DNA from 3 places in the Salipiger bruguierae genome. Region 3 is predicted to be linked to each of the others. Evidence: riboswitches for the same ligand, from Rfam matches in the RefSeq annotation. Region 3 holds a riboswitch; each other region holds the start of a gene.

Region 1 (7,402 bases), 280 kb from region 3:
GCTTTCTCGGGCGCTTCCGCTGGAGCGCCGCGCTTTTCGTGCTGCTGATCGCCATCTCGACCGGCATGGGCATCGGGCTGCTCGCGCAGGAGCGCGGGCTGCGTCACGGCACGGCGCAGGCGGCGGACAAGTTCGATCTCGTCGTCGCGGCACCCGGCAGCGAGCTGACCGCGCTCTTCGCCTCGGTCTTCCTGCAGCCCTCGGACATGGGGCTGGTGCCGGGCGAGGCCTATGCCGCGATCGCCGCGCATGAGCAGGTGTCGATCGCCGCGCCGCTGGCCTTCGGCGACAGCTACGGCGCGGCGCCGGTGGTCGGCACCACGGCGGAGTTCCTGCGCCACCTCTCGGAGGGCCGGATCGACGGGCGGCTCTGGGAGGACCACGCCGAGGCGGTGGTGGGCGCGCTGGTGCCGCTGGAGATCGGCGCGGCGTTCACCCCGGCGCATGGCGTCGGCGATGCCGCCGACCCCGAGGCGCACGGCGGGCATGGGGACGAAGAGGAGCACGGGGGAGACCATGACCACGGCGACGGCATCACCGTCGTCGGGCGCATGGCGGCCACCGGCACGCCCTGGGACCGCGCGATCCTGATCCCGGTGGAATACGTCTGGGAGATCCATGGCCTTGCCAATGGCCACGCCCCGGAGCGCGCGGCGCAGATCGGTCCGCCTTTCGATCCCGGGTATTTCCCCGGCACCCCCGCCGTGGTGGTGCGCGCGACCGAGCTCTGGGCCAATTACGCGCTGCGCTCGGAGTTCACCCGCGACGGCGAGACCATGGCCTTCTTCCCCGGCGCAGTGCTCTCGGGGCTCTACCGGGTGATGGGCGACGTGCGGCAGGCGATGTCGCTGATGGCGCTGGTCACGCAGGGGCTGGTGGCGGCGAGCGTGCTGATGGCGCTCTTCATCCTCACCCGGCTCTTCCGGCGGCAGATCGCGCTGTTGCGCGCGCTCGGCGCGCCGCGGCGCTTCGTCTTCGCCACGGTCTGGGCGCTCTGCGCGGCGCTGCTGCTGGCCGGGGCGCTGCTGGGCGTTCTGACCGGCTGGGGCGCGGCGATGCTGCTCTCGCAGCTGGTCAGCGCGCGCACCGGCATCGCCCTCTCGGCGCCGCTCGGCTGGGCCGAGATGCAGGTGCTCGCGGGCTTCGTCTCGTCCGCCATGCTGCTCTCGCTGCTGCCCGCCGCGCTGGTGCTGCGCCAGCCGGTGGTGGACGGGCTGCGCAGCTGACCCGCGCCCCCGCCGGTTGAGCCCGCGCGCCCGCCCTCTCCTGTCCGCTTCTGATTGTTGCGCGTGCCGCGGCGAGCGGCTATGCCGTGGCTGCTTCGGTTCCGGGCGGCCTGCCGCCCGGTGAATAGGGAATGCGGTGCGGGCCCCGGCCCAATTCCGCGACTGCCCCCGCAACTGTAGGCGGAGAGCGACGCCGGACCATGTCACTGCCTTTCGGGGCGGGAAGACCCGGCCAAGCGAGGACCCGCGAGTCAGGAGACCTGCCGAGGCCGATCACCCAGTCCCGGCGCGGGGAGCGCCGAGGGCGACGGACCTTCCGTAGAGGTGGCATCACGCTAACCGTCTGCGGTGGGGGACTCCCTTCCGACGACAGAAAAAACGGAGAAGGGACGATGAAGCACCCATATCTTTCCGGCCTGCGGACCGCGACTGCCCTTACGGCAGTCAGCCTCTCGGGCGCGGCCTTCGCGCAGGAGGGCTACGATCTCGGCACGCTCACCCTCAGCGCCAACCGCGGCGAGAGCACCGAGATTGCGCGCAGCGGCGTTACGGTCGAGGTGGTCACCAAGGAAGACCTCGACAGCACCGGCGAGACGCTGCTGGCCGACTACCTCGCCCGCCTGCCCGGCGTCAGCGTCTCGAGCAACGGCGGCATCGGCGGCACCTCGACGGTGTTCATCCGCGGCCTTCCGGGCAAGTATGTCGGCGTCTACGTCGACGGCATCGACGTGACCGACACCTCGGGGCCGCAGATCCAGTATGATTTCGGCACGCTGACCACCGCCGACGTCAGCCGCATCGAGGTGCTGAAGGGCTCGCAATCGGCGCTCTACGGCTCGGAGGCGATCGGCGGGGTGATCAACATCACCACCAACCGCGCCACCGAGGACGGGCTGAGCCAGAGCGTCGCCGCCGAATACGGCAGCTACAACACCGCCAAGCTGAGCTACAACCTCAGCTACCTCGGGACCCGCGGCATCTTTGCCACGACCCTGAGCCGGATCACCACCGACGGTTTCTCGGCCGCCGACGAGGATGACGGCAACAAGGAAGAGGACGGGCACGAGGCCACGCGGCTCAGCTTCTCGGGCGATTACGCGCTGACCGACACCGTGACCGTCGGCGGCGCGGCCTTCTGGCAGAAGCGCGACAGCGAGTACGACGAGTTCGGCCCGGTCGACGGCACCACCGACGACCTGTCGGAAAGCGAGGAGCACGGGCTGCGTGCCTTCGTCCGCTTTGCGACCGGCACGGTGAGCCACGAGATCTCGGCGCAGTATTACGACATCGACCGCAAGCTGTCGGGCACGACGGCGTGGGGGCCGTTCGAGTACCCCTACGAGGGCGAGCGGCGCGGGCTGGCCTACGAGGGGCAGGCCGAGCTATCCGCCGCGACGCTGACCTTCGGCGCCGACGCCACGCGCGAGAACTTCGATGCGGGCGGCACCGATGGCGAGCAGGACACGCTGGGCCTCTGGGCGCAGGCCGACTGGCACCTGTCGGAGGCGGTCGAGCTGGTGACCGTGCTGCGCCACGACGACCATTCGGATTACGGCGGCAAGACCACGGGCCGCGTCTCGCTGGCCTACCTGCCAAGCCCCGACCTCACGCTGCGCGCCAGCGTCGGCACCGGCTTCCGCACGCCGTCGCTCTACGAGCGCTACGACGGCTGGTCCGGCAACCGCGACCTGACGCCCGAGACCTCGATCAGCTACGAGCTCGGGGCCGAGCAGCGCTTTGCCGGCGGCTTTGCCAGCGCGACGCTGTTCCGGACCGAGATCACCGACCTCATCACCGCGCCGGCGCCCGCCTATGTCTACGTCCAGAGCGAGGGCACGAGCTGGACGCAGGGGCTCGAGCTGAAGGCCGGCACGCAGCTGACCGACCGGATCGACCTTGCCGCGGCCTATACCTGGACCGACAGCGAGGATGCCGCCTCGGGCGAGCGCATCGCCGGCGTGCCGCTGCGCGACACCGCGCTGACGCTGGATGCCGAGATCACCGATGCGCTGCGCAGCGCCTTCACCGTGCGCCATGTCTCGGGGCTGCGCGACGCGAGCTACGCGCTCGACGACTACACCGTCGCCGACGTGAACCTGCGCTACGCTCTCACCGACAGCGCCGAGATCTACCTGCGGGTCGAGAACCTCTTCGACGAGGACTACCAGGTGGTGACCGGCTACGGCACCTCGGACCGCGCCGCCTATTTCGGCGTCCGGGCGAGCTTCTGATGCTGCGGCGCGCGCTGATCGGCCTTTGCCTGCTCGCGGCCCCGGGCCTTGCCCCGGCCGCGGCGCAGGCGGCCCCGGCGCGCGTCGTGTCGATGAACCTCTGCACCGACCAGCTGGCCATGCTGCTCGCCGCCCCCGGCCAGCTCGTCTCGGTCTCGGCGCTTGCGCGTGACCCGATGAGCTCGGCCATGGCGGCGGAGGCGATGGCCTATCCGGTGAACCACGGACAGGCCGAGGAGGTCTGGCTGATGCAGCCCGATCTCGTGGTGGTCGGCGCCTATACCGCGCAGGCGGCGGCGCAGATGCTCGAGCGGCTCGGCACCCCGGTGCTGCGCCTCGAGCCCGCCCACGGGCTCGGCGACGTGCCCGCTCTCCTTCGCACGCTCGGCGCCGCCATGGGGCGCCAGGCCCGCGCCGAGGCGCTGGTTGCCGAGTTCGAGACCCGGCTCGCCGCCCTGCGCGAGGATGTCCGCCGCCGCCCCTCGGTGGCGCTCTACTACGCCAACGGCTACACCACCGGGAACCAGACGCTGGCCGGGGACATCCTGCTGGCGGCGGGCTTTTCCAACATCGCCGGGGATCGCGGCGGCGGGCAGCTGCCGCTCGAGGCGCTGGCCATGGCCGAGCCCGAGGCGCTGATCACCGCCCGCCCCTATCCCGGCGCCTCGCGCTCAGAGGAAATCCTGAGGCACCCGGTGATCCGCCGCCTGCAGGCGAGCCATGCCACCCATGCCAGCACCGGCAGCGACTGGATCTGCGGCACGCCGCACGTGCTCGGCGCGATCGAGGCGCTCTCGGGCTTCCGCGAACACATCGAAACGGAGATCGAATGACCCGCCCCCTCGCGATCCTGCTGCCGCTGGTGGCTGTGCTTGCGGCCCTCTCGCTGTCGCTCGGCCCGGCCGACGTGACCCTGCCCGAAAGCCTGCGCGCGCTGATCCTCGGCGGTGACGGGCCGCTGCCCATGGTGATGCGCGAGATCCGCCTGCCGCGCGTGCTCTTGGCGCTGATGATCGGCGGCACGCTGGGGCTGGCGGGGGCGGCGATGCAGGGTTACCTGCGCAACCCTCTGGCCGAGCCCGGCCTGCTGGGCGTCAGCGCCAGCGCGGCGCTGGGGGCGGTGCTGGCGATCCAGACCGGCCTTTCCACCGCCTTTGCCCTTGCCCTGCCGCTGAGCGCGCTGGCGGGCGCGGTGATCGCCGTGCTGATCCTCGTACTGCTGGCCGGACCGCGCGCCGAGACGCTGACGCTGATCCTTGCCGGGGTGGCGCTTTCGGCCATCGCCGGGGCGCTGACGCAGCTCGTTCTGAACCTCTCGCCCAACCCCTTCGCGGCGAGCGAGATCGTCTTCTGGATGATGGGCTCGCTGGCCGACCGCTCGATGCTGCATGTCTGGCTGGCGCTGCCCTTCATGACGCTCGGCGTGCTGCTGCTGGCGGGGGTCGGGCGCGGGCTGGACGCGCTGACGCTGGGCGAGGACGCGGCCGCGTCGATGGGCATAGACCTTGCGCGCCTGCGCCTGCGGGTGGTGCTGGGCACCGCCTGCGTCGTCGGCGCGGGCACGGCGGTGGCGGGGGCCATCGGCTTCGTCGGCCTCGTGGTGCCGCACCTCCTGCGCGGCGCGGTGGGCGGACGGCCCGGCCCGCTGCTCTGGGTCTCGGCGGCGGGCGGCGCGGCGATGCTGCTAGCGGCAGACATCGCGGTGCGCGTGGTGGCACCCGACCGTGACCTCAAGCTCGGGGTGTTGACCGCGCTGGTCGGCGCGCCCTTCTTCCTGCACCTCGTCTGGCGCAGCCGGGGAGAGCGGGCATGACCCTTCTGTCACTTGAAGACCTCTCGGTAACCCTGCGCAATCGCAAGGTCTTCTCCGGCATCACGCTGGAGATTTCCGAGCGCGAGGTGGTCGGGCTCATCGGCCCCAACGGCGCCGGCAAGACCAGCCTGATGCGGGCGGCGCTGGGGCTCATCCCCTCGGGCGGGCTGAGCTCGCTGGCGGTGCTGACGCCGCAGCAGCGGGCAAAGGCGGTGGCCTGGATGCCGCAGGCGCGCGAGATCGCCTGGCCGGTGAAGGTCGAGGACCTGGTGGCGCTCGGGCGCCTGCCCCACGGCGATCACGCCCGCGCCCCGGTCGAGGCGGCGATCGGCCAGATGGGGCTCGAGCCGCTGCGCCACCGGCGCGCCACGAACCTCTCGGGCGGCGAGCAGGCGCGGGCGCTCTTGGCGCGGGCGCTGGCGCAGGAGACGCCGCTCCTGATGGCCGACGAGCCCACCGCCGGGCTCGACCCGGCGCACCAGATCGCCACGATGGAGGTCTTCGGCGCGCTTGCCGCCGAGGGGCGCGGCGTGCTGCTGTCGCTGCACGACATCGGGCTCGCGGCGCGGCATTGCACCCGGCTGGTGCTGCTGGCCGAGGGGCGGCTGCTGGCCGACGGCCCGCCGGAAGAGGTGCTGACGGACGATCTTCTGGCGCGGGGCTTCGGCATCACCGCCTATCACGCGCAGACCCCGGACGGGCCGGTGTTCCAGCCGATGCACCGGGCGCGCTGAGCGCGGCCTTGCCGGGCGCGGCGCGGGCGATACCTTCCCGGGCAGGACCACGAGGGAGGCGCGGCACATGGAGATCTACGAAGGCGGATGCCTCTGCGGCGCGGTCCGCATCCGGGCGGAGGGGAAACCCTACCGGGTGGGGCTCTGTCATTGCCTCGACTGCCGCAAGCACCACGGCGCGCTCTTCTACGCCGCCGCGATGTTCCCCGCCGCCGCCGTGACCGTGACGGGCGAGACCCGGAGCTACAGGAACAGGCATTTCTGCCCGCTCTGCGGCTCTTCGGTCTTTGCGCTGGACGGGGACGAGGTGGAACTGCATCTCGGCACGCTCGACGCGCCGGGGCAGCTGGTTCCGAGCTACGAGAACTGGACGGTGCGGCGCGAGCCGTGGCTGCCCGAATTCCCGCTCGCGCATCACTACGCGCACAACCGCGAAGGCTCCGGACGCAGCGAGGACTAGGGGAGTGATCCGGGCGGTGATCCGCCCGGACCCGAAGCGGGGGCCGGAGCCTCAGGCGATCTCGACGCCGAGGTGCTTGGCGACGGCGAAGATGTCCTTGTCGCCGCGGCCGCACATGTTCATGACGATGATGTGGTCCTTCGGCAGGTCCGGCGCGATCTTCATCACGTGGGCCAGCGCGTGGCTCGGCTCGAGCGCCGGGATGATCCCCTCGAGCGCGCAGGAGAGCTGGAACGCCTCGAGCGCCTCCTTGTCGGTGATCGCCACGTATTCGGCGCGGCCGGTGTCGTGCAGCCAGGCGTGTTCCGGCCCGATGCCCGGGTAGTCGAGACCCGCCGAGATCGAGAAGCCCTCGAGGATCTGCCCGTCGTCGTCCTGCAGCAGGTAGGTGCGGTTGCCGTGCAGCACGCCGGGGCGCCCGCCGGTGAGCGAGGCGCAGTGCTCCATCTTCTCGTTCACGCCCTTGCCGCCGGCCTCGACGCCGATGATGCGCACGCCCTTGTCGTCGAGGAACGGGTAGAACAGGCCCATGGCGTTCGAGCCACCGCCGATGGCGGCGATGATCGTGTCGGGCAGGCGGCCCTCCTGCTCGAGGATCTGCTCCTTGGTCTCCTTGCCGATGATCGACTGGAAATCGCGGACCATCGCCGGATAGGGGTGCGGACCCGCCACCGTGCCGATGCAGTAGAAGGTGTCGCGCACGTTGGTCACCCAGTCGCGCAGCGCGTCGTTCATCGCGTCCTTGAGCGTGCCGCGGCCGGAGGTGACGGGCACCACCTCGGCGCCCAGCAGGCGCATGCGGAACACGTTGGGCTGCTGGCGCTCGACGTCATGCGCGCCCATGTAGACGACGCATTTCAGGCCGAACTTGGCGCAGACCGTCGCCGTCGCCACGCCGTGCTGGCCGGCGCCGGTCTCGGCGATGATGCGGGTCTTGC
Region 2 (7,402 bases), 390 kb from region 3:
TCGGGGTAGTCAAAGACGCGGATCTCGGCCTGCGTGCCCGAGGCATCGAGGATCGCCCGGCGCAGCGCCAGAAGCTCCTCCTTGTCCTCGCCCTTGCGCGGCAGCAGCACCACAGCCGCATCGCGCAGCGCCTGCATCCCGCCCAGCGTCACGTGGCCGGGGCTGCCGGTGCCGATGCCGACGAGCCAGAGATCGCGGATCATGATTGGTTCTTTCCCTTGGGTGCGGTCCGGACCCCTCGCAGGGCCCGGACCCGTGCTCATGCGCTTCTCAGGCCGCGTAGAGCCGCGGCGCGAAGACCCGGCCGAACCCGGTGTTGCGCAGCGATTTCGCCGCGGCGAGCGCCGCGAGATCGGCCAGCGGCTCGATCAGCAGAACCAGCATGTAGGCCCCGCCGAAGGTCACCACCGACTGCAAGGTCGCGGCCGAGACGCCCTGGCCGTAGAAAACCCAGAAGGCGACCCAGGCCACGACACCCGCCTGGAAGGCGCCCGAGAGCTTCAGCACGTCGGCGTAGCTCAGATCGACATAGGCCGTGCCCTCGGGCACCACCCGGCGCGCCAGCGCCGAGGTGGCAAAGAGCGGCACCAGCAGCGTCGTGACGTTGACGAAATACATCGGCAGGTCGGTGGGCGCGAAGAAGAGCCCCTGCACCAGCAGGCCAAGCGCCAGACCCAGCGCCGCGGGCGCGACGCCGAGCAGCAGGAAGAGCGTCGAGCCGAGGATGAAATGCACCTCCGAGACGCCGACAGGGAAATGCGGCAGGACCTCGAAGAAGACGAAGGTGCCGATCGCCGCGATCAGGCTGCGGGCGGTGAAGAAGATCAGGTCGGTGCGCGCGATGTCACGCGCGGCCTGCCGGGCGGTGAAGCCCGCGGCGCCTGCCGCGGTGACGGCGGCGAGGGCCATCTTGGCGCCGTCGACGACGCCGGGTTCGATATGCATGTGCGTTCCTTTTTCAATGTGCTGCCCCTCCGGCAGCGGGTGGCCCCTGGGGGCGGGAAAGGCGGTCGCATGGTAGGTCTCCTGGCTCGCGGGTCGCGGCGCCTCGGTCCTTCCCGGCAGGTCTGCCAGTGGGTCTTCCTCGGCACTCTCCGCCTACAGTTGCGGGGGCAGCCCGGGCCTCTCACCCGGTTCCCTTGCGCCCCTTGCGGGACACCATGCGGGGTCTTGGCTCAGCGGGTCTCTGCGGGGCTGCGGTCCTCCTCTGTCGGGCAGTCTCGGCGGGGTCCGGAGGCAGGGGCCTCCTCCGCCGCGATGAGGTGAAAGAAGGTCCCCGTGACGCGGCCCCGGCGCGAGCCGGTCTCGGCCACCGCCGCGCCATCGGCGTCGGAAACGGCGGCGAGCGGCGCGTCGGGCTGCTCGAGAATGGTGGAATAGTGGAACTCGTGCCCGCGCAGCGCCGTCCCCGCGTCAAAGCCGGCCATCGGCGCGCAGAGCACCGCCCGGCGGTAGCCGAGGTGGAACTTCCGCGCCGCGTAGCTGGTCACCAGCCCGAGCAGCCCGGCCATCCGGTGCCGCGTGCCATCCTTGTCGATCAGCGCCTCTCCCAGCGCCATGTAGCCGCCGCACTCGCCATGCACGGGCTTCGTCTGCGCATGGTGGCGCAGCCCGGTGCGGAAACCCTCGGCCTCCGCGAGCCGCCCGGCGTGCAACTCGGGATAGCCGCCTGGCAGCCAGACGAGGTCGGCCTCCGCCGCCGGCGCCTCGTCGGCCAACGGCGAGAAGGGCAGGATCTCGGCCCCCGCCGCGCGCCAGCCCTCGAGCAGGTGCGGGTAGGTGAAGGAGAAGGCCGCGTCCCGCGCGAGCGCGATGCGCTGCGCCGGGGGGCGGGGCAGCGGTGGCGGGTCCTGCGGCAGGGGCTTGCCCGCGGCGGCGGCGCGGATCGTGCCGAGGTCGACATGGGCGCGCAGGAAGTCGGCATAGCCCGCGATGGCCGCCTCGAGGTCCGGGTGCTCGGCCGCCTGGATGAGGCCGAGGTGGCGCTCGGGCAGGGTCAGGTCGCCCCGCCGGGGCAGCACGCCCAGCACCGGCAGCCCGGCGCGCTCCATGCCCAGCCGGGTGAGCCGCTCGTGCCGGGGCGAGGCGACGCGGTTGAGGATCACCCCGGCGAAGGGCAGGTCGGGCATGTACCGGCGGAACCCCAGCGCCGTAGCGGCGGCGGATTGCGCCTGCCCGCCCACGTCGAGCACCAGCACCACCGGCCAGCCCATGGCCCGCGCCGTCTCGGCGCTGCTGCCGAAGCCCTGCTGGCCGCGCGTCGCGACCCCGTCGTAGAGCCCCATCGAGCCCTCGGCGAGGCAGATGTCCGCCCCCGCCGCCTGTCCGGCGATCGCCTGCCAGAGCCCGGGCCCCATGGCCCAGCCATCGAGGTTGAAGCTCGGCCGCCCGCAGGCCGCGTGGTGGAAGGCCGGGTCGATGTAGTCGGGGCCGGACTTGAAGGGCTGCATCGCGAGCCCGTCCTCGGCCAGCGCCCGCAAGAGGCCCAGCATCACCGTCGTCTTGCCGGTGCCCGAGGAGGGCGCCGAGACCAGCAGGCCGGGAACCTCAGCCATTGTCCTGCACCGCTTTCTGCACCTCGGTCTCCGGCGTCCAGCCGCTCCACGGGCTCTCGGCGTTCTGCGGGCGGTAGCGGCGGTCGTAGTCCGGCGCGTAGAGGCAGCTCTCGTCGAACCCCTCGCCCGCCAGCGCCGGGCCGACGAGGATCAGCGCGGTGCGGGTGATGCCCGCGCCCACCTTGCCCTCGATGTCCGACAGCGTGCCGCGCAGGATCACCTCGTCGGGCCAGCTGGCGCGGTAGACCACCGCGACCGGGCAGTGTGATCCGTAGGCGGGGGTCAGCTCGGCCGCCACCCGCGCGATGTTCTGGATCGACAGGTGCAGGGCCAGCGTCGCCCCGGTCGCGGCGAAATTGGCCAGCGTCTCGCCCCGGGGCATCGCGCTGGCGCGGCCCGCCGTGCGGGTCAGCACCACCGATTGCGCAAGGCCCGGCAGGGTCAGCTCGGCGCCGAGCGCGGCGGCGGCGGCGGCGAAGGCGGGCACGCCGGGGGTGACCGAGACCGGGATGCCGAGCGCCTTCAGCCGGCGCATCTGCTCGCCCATCGCCGACCAGACCGAGAGATCCCCCGAATGCAGCCGCGCCACGTCCTGCCCGGCGTCATGCGCGGCGCGGATCTCGGCGATGATCTGGTCGAGGTCCAGCGGCGCGGTGTTCACGATCCGCGTGCCGGGCGGGCAATGGGCAAGGATCGCCTCGGGCACCAGCGAGCCGGCATAGAGGCAGACCGGGCAGGACGCGATGAGGTCGCGGCCGCGCAGGGTCAGCAGGTCGGGCGCGCCGGGGCCGGCGCCGATGAAATGGACGGTCATGGGTCGGGTCCTTCCGCCAGCGCGCAGCTGGCCATGCGGTCGAGGGAGTGGATGCGCGGGCCGAGCAGCCGCGCGCCGGGTCCGGCACCGGCCAGCGCGGCGGCCTCGGCCACGGAGCCGGTGCCGCGCTCGGCAAGCACGCGGGGGGATCGGGTTTGCGTGTGCTGCGCCGAGAGATCTGCGGGGGTGATGGCTTGCACGGGCAGGTTCAGCGCGCGGGCAAAGGCGGTGAAGCCCGGGCTCGCGGCCTTGTCGAAGGCGGCGGCAAGGCAGGCGGCGTCGCGCCCGTCGCGCGCGCGATCGTAGGCGTCGCGCAGGCTCGCCTCGCCCGCGCCCTGCCGGAATCCGAACCCCGCGACGATCATCTCACATGGCTCCATCGGTGGCTCCACTGCAGGATCGGGAAGGCCGACTTCCAGCCGCGCTTCGGTCCGATGGGCACGGGGGAGGAGAGCTCGATGCGCATCAGATCGCCGCCGAGACGCGCCTGCGCCGCGATCAGCAGCGCCTCGGATTCCAGCGTCACCGCGTTGGCGACGAGGCGGGTGCCCAGGGGCAGACGCGCTTCCAGCCAGTCCAGCAGCTCCTGCGAGAGGCCGCCGCCGATGAACACCGCGTCGGGGCGGTCGAGTGCGTCCAGCGCCTCGGGGGCGCTGCCCTCGACCACCTTCAGCCGCTCGACACCAAGCCGCGCGGCGTTGGCGGCGATGCGCGCGGCGCGGTCGGGGCGGGGCTCGATGGTGGTGGCACGAAGCGTCGGATCGCAGAGCAGCCACTCGATGGCGATCGAGCCCGAGCCGCCGCCGATGTCCCAGAGGTGCTCTAAGGGGCGCGGGGCCAGCGCCGAGAGGGTGAGCGCGCGGATGGGCCGCCTGGTGATCTGCCCGTCGCTCTCGAACCAGTCATCCGCCCGGCCGGTGGCGAGCGGCAGCACCGCGCCCGCCCCGGCAACGCTCACGGCGGCGCAGACCGGGTGGGCGAAGGTGCGGTCGGGCAGCGCGTCGGCACGGACCGGGGTCAGCCGCTCGCGCGGGCCGCCGAGCGCCTCCATGACGGTCAGCTCCGAGGCGCCGAAGCCCTCGGCCGCGAGATACGCCGCCAGCGCGCGCACCGCGTCCCCGTCGCGCAGCAGCACGACCAGCCGCCGCCCCGGCGCAAGCTGCGGCCGGAGGCGCGAGAGCGGCGCGGCGTGCAGGCCGGCGCAGTGTGTGGCCTCCAGCGGCCAGCCCATGCGCGCCGCGGCGAGCGAGAAGGCGGACCGCCCCGGGAAGGCCCGCCACTCGCCCGGCTCGAGATGCCGCGCCAGCACGGCGCCCGCGCCGAACCAGAAGGGATCGCCCGAGGCCAGCACTGCCACCCGCCGCCCGCGCAGCGCCAGCAGCTTCGGGATGCCCTCGGCGAAGGGCACCGGCCATTCGATCCGGTCGGTGGCAAGGGGCAGCAGCGACAGGTGGCGCGCCGGGCCCATGACGATTTCCGCCTCGGACAGGGCGGCACGGCTTGCGGCGCAGAGCCCGTCCGGGCCATCTTCGCCGAGCCCGACGATGGTGAGCCACGGAGCTTTCGACATGACCGCCTCAGACATGGACCCGAACCTGCTGGTGCTCGGCGGCACGCTCGAGGCCGCGCGGCTCTGCCGCGTGCTGGCCGCGGCCGGGCTGCGCGGCACCGTCTCCATGGCCGGGCGCGTGGCCAATCCGGCGGCGCAGGCGCTGCCGCTGCGGATCGGCGGCTTCGGCGGAGTCGAGGGGCTGGTGCGCCACCTGAAGGCCGAGCGCATCACCCATGTCATCGACGCGACCCACCCCTTCGCGGCGCGGATGAGCGCCAATGCCGTCGCCGCCTGCGCGGAGGTCCGCGTGCCGCTCATCGCCCTGAGCCGCGCGCCGTGGCAGGAGACCGCCGAAGACCACTGGACCCGCGTGCCTGACATCGCCGGGGCGGTCGCCGCGCTGGATGGGGCGCCGCGGCGCGTGATGCTTGCGGTGGGCCGGATGCACCTGCCTGACTTTGCGGCGAACCCGCAGCACGCCTACCTGCTGCGCCTCGTCGATCCGCCGCAGGAGCGCCCGGAGTTCCCCGAGCATCATGTCATCGTCGACCGCGGTCCCTTCACGCTCGAGGGCGACATGGCACTGATGCGCGCGCATGGCATCGAGCTGGTGGTCTCGAAGAATTCGGGCGGCGAGGGGGCCTTGGCCAAGATCGCCGCGGCACGGGCGCTCGGCCTGCCGGTGATCATGATCGACCGGCCCTGCGTGCCCGAGCGGACCGAGACCCATGACGTCGAGGGGGTGCTGCGCTGGCTGGATCATGTTGGCACCGACCTTGGCGTGTAGACGAAAGGCGCGCCCGCGCGGGGGATGAGCCGCGTTGCCGAGGAGCCGACGATGACCACGGTGCGCATGTCCGCCATTCCGGGCTCGCAGCGGTCCAGCGGCACGACGCGGATCTCCTCCTCGGGGGTCGAGACGGCGCGGGCGAAGATCACCGGGCGGGCGTCGCCGCAGCTTTCCTGCAGCACGTTGAGCACCCGCGCGAAGCCCTCGGGGCGGGATTTCGAGCGGGGGTTGTAGAAGGCCATGGCGAAATCCGCCTCGGCGGCGAGGCGCAGGCGGCGCTCGATCAGCGCCCAGGGCTTGAGGTTGTCGCTGAGGTTGATGGCGCAGAAGTCATGCCCCAGCGGCGCGCCCGCGCGGGCGGCGGCGGCGAGCATGGCGGTGATGCCGGGCAGCACGCGGATGTCGAGCTCGCGCCAGGCCCGCGGCCCGGCCTCGACCGCCTCGAACACCGCCGAGGCCATGGCGAAGACGCCGGGATCGCCCGACGAGACCACCACCACCGAGCGGCCCTCGCGGGCCATCTCCAGCGCGTGCCGGGCGCGGTCGATCTCGACCCGGTTGTCCGAAGGGTGCAGCGTGAGGCCCGGGCGCGGGGCGACGCGGGCGACGTAGGGGATGTAGCCCACCACGTCCGTGGCCTCGGCGAGCGCGGCCAAGACCTCTGGCGTGACCAGCGTGTCGGACCCGGGGCCGAGCCCCGCGATGACCAGCCGCCCGCTCATGGCCGCCGCCCCTGTCCGTGCACCAGCACGATGGAGAAATAGGGGGTGACCCGGCCCTCGGCCTCCGAGAGCCGCTGCACGCGCTGCTCGGGCATGGCCGCGTATTCCACCAGCCAGGCGGCGTCGTAGCGGCCCGCGGCTTGCAGGGCGCGGCGGACCTTCTCGATGTTGCGGCCGATCTTCATGATGACCAGCGCGTCGGCGCGGGCGATCTGCCGGGTGAGCTCGTCCTCGGGCAGGGTGCCCATGAGCGTGCTCATCACGTCGTCGCCCCAGGTGATCGGCTGTCCGGTGGCGCACCAGGCGGCGGCCATGCCGGGGATCGCGGGCACGACCTGCAGCGGCACCTGCCCCTCGAGCCGGGTGAAGAGATGCATGAACGAGCCGTAGAAGAACGGGTCGCCCTCGGCCAGCACCAGCACCTCGTGCCCGGCGTCCGACAGCGCCCTCAGCTTCGCGGTGCAGTCCTCGTAGAAGGCCGAGAGCAGGGCGTTGTAGCGCGGGTCCGAGAGCGGGATCTCGGTGGTCACCGGGTAGTCCATAGCGATCTCGACCACGTCCTCGCGCAGCATCCCCTCGACAATGCGCCGCGCCTGCCCCTGCCGTCCGGCCTTGCGGAAATAGGCGACGTGGCGCGCCGCCCGCAGCAGCCGGTCGGCGCGCACCGACATGAGCTCGGGATCGCCCGGGCCGAGCCCGACGCCCCATATGGTGCCCTGCACCTGAACCTGCGCCACGGGGGCGGTGCCGATCTCGCCCTGCACGTTCATTCGGCGCGGCTCGCGAGCGCGTTGATCGCGGCGACGGTGATCGCGCTGCCGCCGAGCCGGCCTTCGACGATTGCGCAGGGGGCGGGTTGCGCCTGCCAGAGCGCCGCCTTGCTCTCGAGCGCGCCGACGAAACCGACCGGGCAGCCGATGATCGCCGCGGGGCGCGGGCAGGCCGGGTCCTCGAGCATGTTCAGCAGGT
Region 3 (7,402 bases):
GAGCGTGCAGGACACGCAGCCCTGCACCTCGGTGCCCTCGAGCGCGGTCTGGCGCAGGCGCACGTAGTAGATCGTCTTGATCCCCTTCTTCCACGCGTAGATCTGCGCGCGGTTGATGTCCCGCGTCGTCGCCTCGGCGGGGAAGAACAGCGTCAGCGACAGGCCCTGGTCGACGTGCTCGGTGGCCGCGGCATAGGTGTCGATGAGCTTTTCCGGGCCGATCTCGTAGGCGTCGCGGTAATACTCGAGGTTGTCGTTGTTCATGAAGGCGGCCGGGTAGTAGACGCGGCCGATCTTGCCTTCCTTGCGGATCTCGATCTTCGACACGATCGGGTGGATCGAGGAGGTCGAGTTGTTGATGTAGCTGATCGAGCCGGTCGGCGGCACCGCCTGCAGGTTGCGGTTGTAGAGCCCGTGCGCCATCACGTCGGCCTTCAGCGCCTCCCAGTCGGCGCGGGTGGGCAAGGCGATACCGTCGAAGAGCGCGGTGACGGTCTCGCTCTCGGGCAGCCAGTCGCGGGTGACGTACTTGTCGAAGAAGCTGCCGTCGGCGTACTTGGACGCCTCGAAGCCCTTGAAGGTCATGCCCCGTTCCTGCGCCATCGCGCAGGAGGCGCGCAGCGCGTGATAGGCCACGGCGGCGAAGTAGACCGAGGTGAACTCGACGCCTTCGTCGGAGCCGTAGTGGACGTGCTCGCGGGCGAGGTAGCCGTGCAGGTTCATCTGCCCGAGGCCGATCGCGCGGCTCTCGTCGTTGCCGCGGCGGATCGAGGGCACGCTGTCGATCGCCGACATTTCCGACACCGCGGTCAGCGCGCGGATCGCGGTCTCGATCGAGGCGCCGAAATCGGGGCCATCCATGGTCTTGGCGATGTTCATCGAGCCGAGGTTGCACGAGATGTCGGTGCCGAGCCTGGAATAGCTCAGGTCGTCGTTGAACTCCGACGCCTCGGCCACCTGCAGGATCTCCGAGCAGAGGTTCGACATGGTGATCCGGCCCGCCACCGGGTTCGCCGCGTTCACCGTGTCCTCGAACATGATGTAGGGATAGCCGCTCTCGAACTGGATCTCGGCCAGCGTCTGGAAGAAGGCGCGGGCGTTGATCTTGGTCTTGCGGATGCGCTTGTCCTCGACCATCTCCTCGTATTTCTCGCTGACCGAGATCTCGGAGAAGGGCACGCCGTAGACCTTCTGCACGTCATGCGGCGAGAAGAGGTACATCGGCTCGTTGCGCTTGGCGAGTTCGAAGGTCACGTCGGGGATGACCACGCCAAGGCTGAGGGTCTTGATGCGGATCTTCTCGTCGGCGTTCTCGCGCTTGGTGTCGAGGAACTTCAGGATGTCGGGATGGTGCGCGTTGAGATAGACCGCGCCCGCGCCCTGGCGGGCACCGAGCTGGTTGGCGTAGGAGAAGCTGTCCTCGAGCAGCTTCATCACCGGGATCACGCCCGAGGACTGGTTCTCGATGCCCTTGATCGGCGCGCCGGCCTCGCGGATGTTGGTCAGCATCAGGGCGACGCCGCCGCCGCGCTTCGAGAGCTGCAGCGACGAGTTGATCGCCCGCCCGATGCTTTCCATGTTGTCCTCGATGCGCAGCAGGAAGCAGGAGATCAGCTCGCCCCGGCTCTTCTTGCCTGCGTTGAGGAAGGTCGGCGTGGCGGGCTGGAACCGGCCCGAGAGCATCTCTTCCATGAAGGACATGGCCAGCGCCTCGTCGCCGCGCGCCAGCGCGAGCGCGACCATCACCACGCGGTCCTCGTAGCGCTCGAGGAAGCGTTTCCCGTCGCGGGTCTTCAGCGTGTAGGAGGTGTAGTACTTGAACGCGCCGAGGAAGGTCGGGAAGCGGAACTTCTTGGCAAAGGCCGCGTCCCAGATCTTCTGCAGGAAGGCGGGCGCGTACTGCTCGAGCACCTCCGCCTCGTAATAGCCTTCCTCGACGAGGTAGCCGAGCTTTTCCGTCAGCGAGTGGAAGAACACGGTGTTCTGGTTCACGTGCTGCAGGAAGTACTGCCGTGCCGCCATGCGGTCGGCCTCGAAGCGGATGTTGCCGTCCGCGTCGTAGAGGTTCAGCATGGCGTTGAGCGCGTGGTAGTCCAGCGTCTCGTTCAGGCGGTCAAGCATGGGGTCCCCCAGAAAGCGTCGAGCCCGTCGTTGACGCGGGCGAAATCCTTGGTCGTTCCCGCCAGCTCGAAGGAATAGAGCAGGGGGACGTTGCATTTTTGCGCAATGACACGGCCGGCGAGCGCGAAGGTCTCGCCGAAATTGCGGTTGCCGCCGGCAATCACGCCGCGCAGCAGCGCGCGGCGGGCCGGGTCGTTGAGAAAGCGGATCACCTGTTTCGGCACCGCGCCGCGCCCCTCGCCATCGGCGTAGGTCGGGCAGATCAGCACGAAGGGATCGAGCGTCTCGGGCGTCATCTCCTTGGGCGACACCGGGATGCGCGCCCCCGCCCGGCCGAGGCTGGCGACGAAGCGCGCGGTGTTGCCGCTGGCAGAGGAGAAGTAGACGAGCCCCGACATGCCCGGTCCCGCCGTGCTCAGTTCGCGAGGCGCGCGATCAGATCCGGGCGGAAGCCCGACCAGTGATCGTCGCCGAAGGTCACGACGGGCGCCTGGCGGTAGCCGAGTTCGGTGACCAGCGACATCGCCGCGTCGTCCTCGGTGAGGTCGATCACGTTGTAGTCCAGCCCCTTGGCGTCGAGCGCGCGGGTGGTGGCGGTGCACTGCACGCAGGCGGGTTTCGAGTAGACGGTGATCATGCTCTTGCGTCCTCAGCTTGGAAGGCGGCGACGCGTCACCGGGCGGGGCCTGCCCGCCGCGTTTTCGCACGCCCCGAACCCTCCGTTCGTGGTCATTCAGTCGGGCCTTCGGCAGGTCTCCTGGCTTGGCGGGTCGTGGTTCCGGCCGCGCCTTCCCGGGGTGTCCCAGTGGCTCTCGGGGCCTTCACTCGCCGCTTACAGTTGCGGGGGCAGCACCGGGTTTCCACCGGTTTCCCTCTTAGCGCCGCGCCGGGCCGTCGCCCGACTCGATGAACCGAAAAGCAACTATATCTAGAACACCGCAGCCCAATTGCGTCAATATGCTGTTGTGCGAGGGCGGGCTCAAATAAATCGAGCTGCCCGCAACTGCAGCATGTGTGCCACGGTGGAGCCCGCCCGGAGCCCGTGTGGAAAGGGCCTTCCGCCCGGCCATGCAATGAGGACAAGACGGCTCTGCAGGATTGTGCGTTGTCCGGGGCGGGGGCGGCGCGTAGATATCCCCCTGTCGACGCGGCAACGCGTCAAACGATTTCCCGGGGTCTTTCTCCTCCTCCCTCAACCCCGGAAATCTGCGGCGACCCTTCTCCTCCTCCCTTGGGGTCGCCGCACCTCCCCCTCCTGCGACGACTTTTCCGGCGACGAATTTTTCGGCATCCGTCGATCCGGCCGCCTCTGTGCGCGGTTTTCGCGCCCGCCATCTGGCCTTCGCCCGCCGCGCTGCCTATGCAGGCGCAAAAGGCTCCGCCGTTCCAGCAGGATATCCCCATGCCGCATATCGTCCTCGTCGCCACCGGCGGCACCATCGCTTCCTTCGCCGCCACCGAGGGCGGGCCGGTCAGCGCCGGGCTGAGCGGCGACGCGCTGCTGCAGAGCCTGCACGCGCCGCTGCCGGGGATCACCGTCGAGGTCGACAATTTCACCGTCGCAGGCAGCAACGCGCTGACGCTGGAGGCGGTGCACGGCGTCTGCCGCCACATCGACGCGCGGCTGTCCGAGCCGGGGGTGGACGGGGTGGTCGTCACCCATGGTACCGATACCATGGAGGAGAGCGCCTTCCTCGCCCGGCTGCTGGTCCGCTCGGACAAGCCCGTGGTCTTCACCGGCGCGCAGCGCCACGCCGGCCAGCCCGACACCGACGGGCCGCGCAACATGCGCGACGCGATCCTCGCCGCCGCGATCCCGGACCTGACCGGCGTCGGCGCGGTGATCCTCTTCGAGGGCGAGATCCACGGCGCGCGCCATGTCAGCAAGGTCCACGCCTCGCGCGTCGACACCTTCCGCTCGAACGGCCACGGCAAGCTCGGCGAGGTCGACGAGGACGAGGTGCATCTCTACACCCGCCCGGCGCGCCCGCGCCTCGTGCTCGACGCGCCGTTGCTCGACCCCGAGGTGGAGCTCGTGGCGGCGGGGCTCGGCAGCACGCCGCGCTACCTCGAGTGGTGCGCGTCGAGCGGCGTCTCGGGCGTGGTGATCGAGGCTTTCGGCCGGGGCAACGCGCCCAAGGGCTACGCCGAGGCGATCCGCAAGCTGGTCGCGGCGGGCATCCCGGTGATCCTCGCCACCCGCTGCACCGAGGGGCGGACCCGCGCCATCTACGGCTCGGACGGCGGCGCCGTCACCCTGGTCGAGGCAGGCGCCATCCTTGCCGGGGATCTGAGCGCGGCCAAGGCGCGGTTGCTGCTGGCGGCGCTGCTGCCGACGCTGCCCGCTGGGCCGGAGCGGCTGGCGCTGATCGCCGAGGCGGTCACGAAGGTCTGATCGCGCGCCCCGGGGTTTCTTCCGGGGCGGCACGGGCATTTCCGCCGCGCCTGCCTATCTTGACCGGAACGCAGGCAGAGCAGGACAGCCCATGACCCCCATCCCCGATCGCATCGGTCCGATCCTCTATTTCCGCGCCGCCGGGGAAGGGGCCCTGCGGGTCGCCGCGCTGGTTGCCCGGCCCGAGGGCGAGACGCCGGGCGAGATGGAGGTCGCAGGCACGCCGGTCGCCCCGCGCCTGCTGGCGGGCTGCGCCGGGCGGCAGGTCTGGCGCTACGATCTGACCCTGCCGCAAGCCGCGCCGGTCTACAGCTTCGAGGGCACCCTGCACCGGGTGGTCGCCGATCTTTCGGGCGACATGCGTATCGCCTTCGTCTCCTGCAACGGCGAGGAACATGGAGATCTCGGCCGCGACGCCGCCGAGCGCAACGCCATGTGGCAGCGCCTGCTTGGCCAGCACCGCAGCTGGCCCTTTGCCCTGATGCTGATGGGCGGCGACCAGATCTACGCCGACGAGGCGACGGACGGCCACCCGCTCACCGAGGACTGGCCCGTGAGCCTGCCCGAGGCGACGCCCGCGCAGCTCGCCGATCTGGAAACCCACCTGCGCGCCCGCTTCTTCGAGCGCTACCTGCGCACCTTCGCCGCGCCCGGCTTTGCCGAGATCTCGGCCGAGGTGCCCGCGCTCTGCGTCTGGGACGATCACGACATCTGCGACGGCTGGGGCTCGCTGCGCCGCGAGGCCACCGCCTCGGCGATCGGCCAGCTGCTCTTCCGCGTCGCGCGCGAGACCTACCTGCTGTTCCAGCACGGGGCCACCGAGGCGGACGTGCCGGAGCTCTTCCTCGACCCCGCGGGGCGCAGCCTTTCCTGGCGGCACGAGCTGCCGGGGCTCACGCTCTTCGGCCCCGACCTGCGCTCGGAGCGCGGGCGGCGGCAGGTGATGGGCCCGGCGGGCTGGCGGGCCGTCGAGACCACGAGGGGCGGCGCGCATACCTTCCTCGTCTCCTCGGTGCCGCTGCTCGGCCCGCGCCTGTCGCTGGTCGAGAGCCTGATGATGGCGATCCCGAGGATGCAGAAATACGAGGATGACCTGCGCGACCAGTGGCAGAGCCACGCCCACCGCGAGGAATGGCGCCGGATGCTCGCCGAGGTGCTGCGGATGCGCGGGGCAGGGCCGGTGACGGTCCTGTCGGGCGAGATCCACCTTGCCACCCGGGCCGAGATGGGCGGCGGCGCGGAAGCTATCCACCAGCTCGTCGCCTCGGGCATCTCGCACCGCGCCCCGCCCAAGGGTTACGCGCGCTGCCTCGGCGCGCTGGCCGGGCTGGGCGAGGCGCCGCTGCCGGGCCACCCGATCCGGATCCGGCCGCTGCCGGGGCATGGGCCGCGCTACGTGGCCGAGCGCAACTACCTGCGGCTCGAGCGCCGTGCCGGGCAATGGCGCGCGGTCTGGGAACTTGAGGAAAGCGGCGCGACGCCGCCCATGGCGCTGTGACGCATCCGTGACAAATATGCTGCATTTCCAACATATATTCAGAAAGGCGACAGACCGCCGCATGCGCAACGTCAGCGGGTACGAATCACCTGACCCGCCCCTCCCGTCTGGCTAGACTGTCCGCGCAGGAGGGACCACGGCGTCGGGCTGGACCGCCCCCGAGGGGGCCATGCCGGCGCCTGCCTTCGTCCCGCGCAAGGATGACCATCCTATGGGAGAATTGAAATGGACGGAAACGACGTCAATCCCGGCGGCAAGTGCCCGGTGATGCACGGCGGCCTGACCGAGAGCGGCCATTCGGTAACCAGCTGGTGGCCGAAGAGCCTGAACCTCGACATCCTGAGCCAGCACGATCTCAAGACCAACCCGATGGGGCCGGACTTCGATTACCGCGAGGAGCTGAAGACGCTGGATGTCGAAGCGCTGAAGGATGACCTGCGCGCACTGATGAAGGACAGCCAGGACTGGTGGCCGGCCGATTGGGGCAGCTACGTCGGCATGTTCGCCCGCGTCGCATGGCACGCCGCCGGATCCTACCGCCTCGCCGATGGCCGCGGCGGCGGCGGCACCGGCAACCAGCGTTTCGCGCCGCTGAACTCCTGGCCGGACAACGTCAACACCGACAAGGGCCGCCGCCTGCTGTGGCCGATCAAGAAGAAATACGGCAACAAGATCAGCTGGGCCGACCTGATGATCCTCTCCGGGACGATCGCCTACGAGGTCGCCGGGCTCAAGACTTTCGGCTTCGGTTTCGGCCGCGAGGACATCTGGCACCCCGAGAAGGACGTCTACTGGGGCGCCGAGAAGGAATGGCTCGCCCCCTCCGACGGGCGCTACGGCGATCTCGGTGACGCCGCCTCGCTCGAGAACCCGCTCTCGGCCGTGCAGATGGGCCTCATCTACGTGAACCCCGAGGGGGTGAACGGCCAGCCGGACCCGATGAAGACCGCCGCCATGGTGCGCGAGACCTTCAAGCGAATGGCGATGAACGACGAGGAGACCGCGGCGCTGACCGCGGGCGGGCACACCATCGGCAAGAGCCACGGCAACGGCAACCCCGCCGACCTCAGCCCCGATCCCGAGGACGCCGGGCCCGAGTACCAGGGCATCGGCTGGATGAACACCAAGGGCCGCGGCATCGGCCGCGACACGGTGGTCTCGGGCATCGAGGGCGCCTGGACCACCCATCCCACGCAGTGGGACATGGGCTGGTTCGACATGCTCTTCGGCCACGAGTGGGAGCTGAAGAAATCCCCCGCCGGCGCCTGGCAATGGATGCCGGTGGACATCAAGGAAGAGGACATGCCCGCCGACGTCGAGGATCCCTCGATCAAGTGCATGCCGATGATGACCGACGCCGACATGGCGATGAAGGTGGACCCGGTCTA

Evidence for each region. A riboswitch is a leader RNA that binds a small molecule or an ion and turns the genes downstream of it on or off. The one in region 3 is predicted to bind cobalamin.
Region 1: another riboswitch for cobalamin. It lies ahead of PVT71_RS21375 (TonB-dependent receptor); the one in region 3 lies ahead of nrdH (glutaredoxin-like protein NrdH).
Region 2: another riboswitch for cobalamin. It lies ahead of PVT71_RS20835 (energy-coupling factor ABC transporter permease); the one in region 3 lies ahead of nrdH (glutaredoxin-like protein NrdH).

The regions. Positions count from the first base shown of each region.
Region 1 covers NZ_CP123385.1:1,498,454-1,505,855, reverse strand. Annotated here, with positions in the region: gene PVT71_RS21380 (FtsX-like permease family protein) at 1-1,226, shown strand, start outside; cobalamin riboswitch at 1,306-1,509, shown strand; gene PVT71_RS21375 (TonB-dependent receptor) at 1,619-3,457, shown strand; gene PVT71_RS21370 (ABC transporter substrate-binding protein) at 3,457-4,290, shown strand; gene PVT71_RS21365 (iron ABC transporter permease) at 4,287-5,270, shown strand; gene PVT71_RS21360 (ABC transporter ATP-binding protein) at 5,267-6,004, shown strand; gene PVT71_RS21355 (GFA family protein) at 6,072-6,464, shown strand; gene trpB (tryptophan synthase subunit beta) at 6,516-7,402, opposite strand, start outside.
Region 2 covers NZ_CP123385.1:1,391,145-1,398,546, forward strand. Annotated here, with positions in the region: gene cobF (precorrin-6A synthase (deacetylating)) at 1-203, opposite strand, end outside; gene PVT71_RS20835 (energy-coupling factor ABC transporter permease) at 271-945, opposite strand; cobalamin riboswitch at 999-1,178, opposite strand; gene PVT71_RS20840 (cobyrinate a,c-diamide synthase) at 1,176-2,555, opposite strand; gene cobM (precorrin-4 C(11)-methyltransferase) at 2,548-3,369, opposite strand; gene PVT71_RS20850 (cobalamin biosynthesis protein) at 3,366-3,749, opposite strand; gene cbiE (precorrin-6y C5,15-methyltransferase (decarboxylating) subunit CbiE) at 3,731-4,939, opposite strand; gene PVT71_RS20860 (cobalt-precorrin-6A reductase) at 4,953-5,708, shown strand; gene cobJ (precorrin-3B C(17)-methyltransferase) at 5,681-6,433, opposite strand; gene PVT71_RS20870 (precorrin-2 C(20)-methyltransferase) at 6,430-7,203, opposite strand; gene PVT71_RS20875 (precorrin-8X methylmutase) at 7,200-7,402, opposite strand, start outside.
Region 3 covers NZ_CP123385.1:25,078-32,479, forward strand. Annotated here, with positions in the region: gene nrdE (class 1b ribonucleoside-diphosphate reductase subunit alpha) at 1-2,121, opposite strand, end outside; gene nrdI (class Ib ribonucleoside-diphosphate reductase assembly flavoprotein NrdI) at 2,106-2,519, opposite strand; gene nrdH (glutaredoxin-like protein NrdH) at 2,537-2,758, opposite strand; cobalamin riboswitch at 2,851-3,052, opposite strand; gene PVT71_RS14385 (asparaginase) at 3,524-4,516, shown strand; gene PVT71_RS14390 (alkaline phosphatase D family protein) at 4,608-6,014, shown strand; gene katG (catalase/peroxidase HPI) at 6,240-7,402, shown strand, end outside.